2 regions of the Mesorhizobium sp. 2RAF45 genome follow, and region 2 is predicted to be linked to the other one. Evidence: riboswitches for the same ligand, from Rfam matches in the RefSeq annotation. Region 2 holds a riboswitch; the other holds the start of a gene.
What was found. Region 2 has a riboswitch for S-adenosylmethionine ahead of metX (homoserine O-acetyltransferase MetX). Riboswitches for the same ligand answer to the same signal wherever they lie in the genome.

Region 1 (2,449 bases), on a different contig from region 2:
CCGCCGAATGGCCGAAGCCCGGATCGAAGAAGCCGGCATAATGGACGCGAAATTCGCCGACCAGCGGGTCGAAGGGCGTCATCTCGGCGGCGTAGAGCGGCGGCACATGCACCGCCTCCTGGCTGACGAGGATGTAGAATTCGTCTGGATCGAGCACCAGTTCGCCGGCGCCGCTCTTGTGGATCGGTTCCCAGAAATCGACGACATCCTGGGCGGCGCGCTTGTCGACATCGACGAGGCCGGTGTGATGCTTGCCGCGATAGCCGACCAGCCCTTCACTGTTGCCCTTGAGATCGATCGACAGCGCGATGCCACCGCCCGAAATATTCGGCGGCTCGGTGGCGACCAGCATCTGCGCGCGGTGCAATTCATGCAATTCGGTCTCCGAGAGCAGCGCGTTGCCGGTGCGGAAGCGGATTTGCGACAGGCGCGAACCGGTGCGCACGACGATCGGAAAGGTGCGCGGGCTGACTTCCAGATAGAGCGGACCGTTGTAGCCGGCGGCGATCTTGTCGAACTCGTGGCCACGGTCGGTCATGACACGGGTGAAAATGTCGAGCCGCCCGGTCGAACTCTTCGGATTGGCCGAGGCCGAAATGTCCGCCGGCAATGCCAGGCTTTCAAGCAAGGGCACGATATAGACGCAGCCGGTCTCCAGCACCGCGCCCTCGGCAAGATTGATTTCGTGCAGTTGCAGCCGGTCGAGCTTTTCCGAAACCCTGTGGTTGGGACCCGGCAGGAACGAGGCCCGCACCCGCCAGGCCTTGTCGCCGAGCCGCAGATCAAGGCTCGCCGGCTGGATCTGGTCGGCGTCGAGCGCGCGCGGCGACTTCAGCGCGCCGGACTGGAACAGCGCCGAGATGTCCTGATCGGGAAGAATGCCTGTCTGCCGCAAGGCTCCGCTCCTAGGCCAGACGAATTTCCTACCAACAGGTTCTCACCGGAAAACATGGAACATTCTTGCGGAACCTGCCTGGTACAAACCTCTTAATGAAGCCGGCAATTGACGCAAGCGTGGTACGGGTCTAAAGGGTCGTTATCCCGTGGTGATTTGGCCGGTCGGCTTGCAGCCACGTTAAACAAGTCGCTAAAGGACCGTTGGCCGCGAGGCCGTATGGACCGGTTGCGACTTTCGCGGCCGGTTTTTTTGTGTCTGGAACAAAGCGATGAGCAACAAGAAGCGCAACTGGAAGCCTCAGACAGCCCTCGTGCATAGCGGAACCCTGCGTTCCGGCTTCGGCGAGACCTCCGAGGCAATGTACCTGACCCAGGGCTATGTCTATCAAACGGCGCAAGCCGCCGAAGCCCGTTTTAAGGGCGAGGAACCCGGTTTCATCTATTCGCGCTACGCCAATCCGACCGTCGACATGTTCGAAAAGCGCATGTGCGCGCTGGAAGGCGCGGAAGACGCACGCGCCACGGCATCGGGCATGGCGGCCGTGACAGCGGCGCTTCTGTGCAGCGTCAAGGCCGGGGACCATATCGTGGCGGCGCGCGCGCTGTTCGGCTCCTGCCGCTGGGTGGTCGAGACGCTGGCACCGCGCTACGGCATCGAGGCGACGCTGGTCGACGGCACCGATATCGCCAACTGGGAAAAGGCGGTCAGGCCCAACACCAAGCTGTTCTTCCTGGAAAGCCCGACCAACCCGACGCTGGAAGTGGTCGACATCGCCGCTGTGGCTGCGCTCGCCAACTCGATCGGCGCGCGGCTTGTCGTCGACAATGTCTTTGCCACGCCACTGCAGCAGAAGCCGTTGCAGCTCGGCGCGCATATCGTCGTCTATTCGGCAACCAAGCACATCGACGGCCAGGGCCGCTGTCTCGGCGGCGTGATCCTGTCGGACAAGAAGTGGATCGACGAGAATTTGCATGATTATTTCCGCCACACCGGCCCCAGCCTGTCGCCCTTCAACGCCTGGACGCTGCTGAAGGGCCTGGAGACGCTGCCGCTGCGCGTGCGCCAGCAGACGGAGAGCGCCGGCAAGATCGCAGATTTCCTCGCCGAGCAGCCGCAGATCGCCCGCGTCATCTATCCCGGCCGCGCCGACCATCCGCAGGCCGCGATCGTCAAGAAGCAGATGTCGGGCGGCTCGACGCTGATCTGCCTCGACGTCAAGGGCGGCAAGCAGGCGGCCTTCGCCCTGCAGAACGCGCTCGACATCGTGCTGATCTCCAACAATCTCGGCGACGCCAAGAGCCTGATCACCCATCCGGCGACGACCACGCACAAGAACTTGAGCGACGAGGCGCGCGCCGAACTCGGCATCGGGCCAGGAACGCTCAGGCTGTCGGTCGGCCTGGAGGATACCGATGACCTTCTGGAAGACATCGCGCAGGCTCTCAAGGCCGCTAAATAGAGGGTCGTCGAGGTAGGTCGTCCGCGCCGCGATCAGGCGCGCGACGACGCCTCTTCCAGTTCGGCCGCCTTGGTGCCGATGGTCATCGCATT
Region 2 (2,449 bases):
ACCTCGAGGTCGACGCGCTGGCTGCCGTTGACGCTCATGATGTCGTCTCCTTTGCGGCGCATGATCCCGATCCCGAAAGTCTGCAACTTTCCGGGGTCATGCGCTTAGCCCTCTCGCCCGTGCTGCGGAGCCGATGAAGCCGTTGATGGCGGCGAACAGTTCCGGCTCGTCGAGCAGGAAGGCATCGTGGCCACGGTCGGTCTCGATCTCGACGAAGGACACGGACGCGCCGGCCGCGTTGAGCGCGTGCACGATCGAGCGGCTCTCTTCGGTCGGAAACAACCAATCCGAGGTGAAGGACACCAGGCAGAAGCGGGTTTTGGTGCCGGCAAAAGCATCCGCCAGCCGCCCGCCATGATCGGCGGCGAGATCGAAATAGTCCATTGACCGCGTCATGTAGAGATAGGAATTGGCGTCGAAGCGGTCGACGAAGGTCATGCCTTGGTGGCGCAGATAGCTTTCGATCTGGAAGTCGGCGTCGAAGCCGAAGGTCAGCGCCTCGCGATCCTGCAGATTGCGGCCGAATTTCCGGTGCAGGGCGGCTTCCGACAGATAGGTTATGTGGGCGGCCATGCGCGCTACCGCCAACCCCTTTTCCGGGCGTTTGCCGTTTTCGAAATATTTGCCGCCGTGCCAGTCCGGATCGGCCATCACGGCCTGCCGGCCGACCTCATGGAAGGCAATGTTCTGCGAGGAATGGCGCGCACCGGTGGCGATCGGCAGCGCCGAAAAGACACGCTCCGGATAGCTCGACGCCCATTCCAGCACCTGCATACCGCCCATCGAGCCGCCGAGCACGCAGAAAAGTTTCTCGATGCCGAAATGGTCGATCAGCATCTGCTGCGCCCGCACCATGTCGCGGATGGTGATGACCGGCAGGTCGAGCCCATAGGGCTTGCCGGTGGCGGGGTTGGTCGATGCCGGGCCGGTTGAACCCAGGCAGCCTCCGATGACGTTGGAGCAGATGACGAAGAAACGGTTGGTGTCGATGATCTTGCCGGGGCCGATCAGCACTTCCCACCAGCCCGGCTTGCCGGTCACCGGATTGGTGTTGGCGACATGCTGGTCGCCGGTCAGAGCATGGCAGACGAGGATGGCATTGGAGCGGGCATCGTTCAGCGTGCCGTAGGTCTGGTAGGCGATCTGGAACGGCGATAGCAGCGTGCCGGCGTCGAGCTTGAGCGGCTTGTCCGCCCCGAAGCGCAACACCGGGCTAGACGGCTGGTCGGCCTCGTTGTTGGTCTTTCCTGCGCGCAGAGCGGCCATTCTTGTCTCACCTGCTGCATCATATCAGGCGAAAAATCGCCGTCGATGCGTCCATCCGGCCGGCCGCGGACAATAAAAAACCGGCATTGCCTTCGCAAAGCCGGTTACGTCACGCAAACGGCCCTTTAGCGAATTGTTTAACGTGGCTGCAAGCCGACCGGCCAAATCACCACGGAACTGTTGCTGCCCTTCTAGAACTCGCCCGCGCTGCCGTCAATGCCGACATCTGGGCCGACATCTGGGCCGGCTGCTGGCATCACTGCCACCTCTCGACATTATCGGCCACGGCTTGTATTTCCGCTGCGGCCTCCGGATCGAGGCATTTTCGATGGATTTTGCAAAAATGAACCAGACACCGGATCAGGCACGTCCAACCCCGCGCGCGGGTATCATGGACATCGACGCCTATGTGCCGGGCAAGAGCGCCGCACCCGCCGGTGTCGCCAAGGTCTACAAGCTATCGTCCAACGAGAACCCGCTTGGCCCGTCGCCGAAGGCGATCGAAGCCGCGCGTGAAGTCGCCGCTAGGCTCGACATCTATCCCGACGGTACCGCCAGGCGGCTGCGCGAGGCGATCGCGGAAGTGCATGGCCTCAACGCGCAGAACATCATCTGCTCCAACGGCTCCGACGAGATCCTTGGCCTGCTGGCGCAGACCTATCTGGCGCCCGGCGACGAGGCGATATTCACCGAACACGCCTTCATGGTCTACAAGATCTACATCCAGTCGGCCGGGGCTGCGCCGATCGCGGTCAAGGAGACCGATGAGCGGGCCGACATCGATGCGATACTGGCGGCCGTCACGCTGCGAACCAAGATCGTGTTCCTTGCCAATCCCAACAATCCTACCGGCACCTATGTGCCGTTCCAGGAGGTGCGCCGCCTGCATGCCGGCCTGCCCAGACATGTGCTGCTGGTGCTCGACGCGGCATATGCCGAATATGTCCGCCGCAACGACTATGAGGCCGGCATCGAACTGGTTGGCAGCGCCGAGAACGTGGTCATGACCCGCACCTTCTCCAAGATCGGCCTCGGTGGCGCGCGGATCGGCTGGATGTATGCGCCCATGCACATCGTCGATGCGATCAACCGCGTGCGCGGTCCCTTCAACGTCAATGCGACGGCGATCGAGGCCGGCATCGCGGCAATCCGCGACCGCGCCCATGTCGAGCGCAGCGTGGCG

Region 1: linked by a shared signal. The riboswitch ahead of AB4Z43_RS20465 (O-succinylhomoserine sulfhydrylase) and the one ahead of metX (homoserine O-acetyltransferase MetX) in region 2 are both predicted to bind S-adenosylmethionine.

Annotation. Positions count from the first base shown of each region.
Region 1 covers NZ_JBFRGG010000007.1:239,602-242,050, reverse strand. Annotated here, with positions in the region: gene AB4Z43_RS20470 (2'-deoxycytidine 5'-triphosphate deaminase) at 1-895, opposite strand, end outside; SAM riboswitch at 1,034-1,111, shown strand; gene AB4Z43_RS20465 (O-succinylhomoserine sulfhydrylase) at 1,167-2,357, shown strand; gene AB4Z43_RS20460 (ceramide glucosyltransferase) at 2,390-2,449, opposite strand, start outside.
Region 2 covers NZ_JBFRGG010000022.1:1,375-3,823, reverse strand. Annotated here, with positions in the region: gene metW (methionine biosynthesis protein MetW) at 1-38, opposite strand, end outside; gene metX (homoserine O-acetyltransferase MetX) at 97-1,266, opposite strand; SAM riboswitch at 1,372-1,449, opposite strand; gene hisC (histidinol-phosphate transaminase) at 1,610-2,449, shown strand, end outside.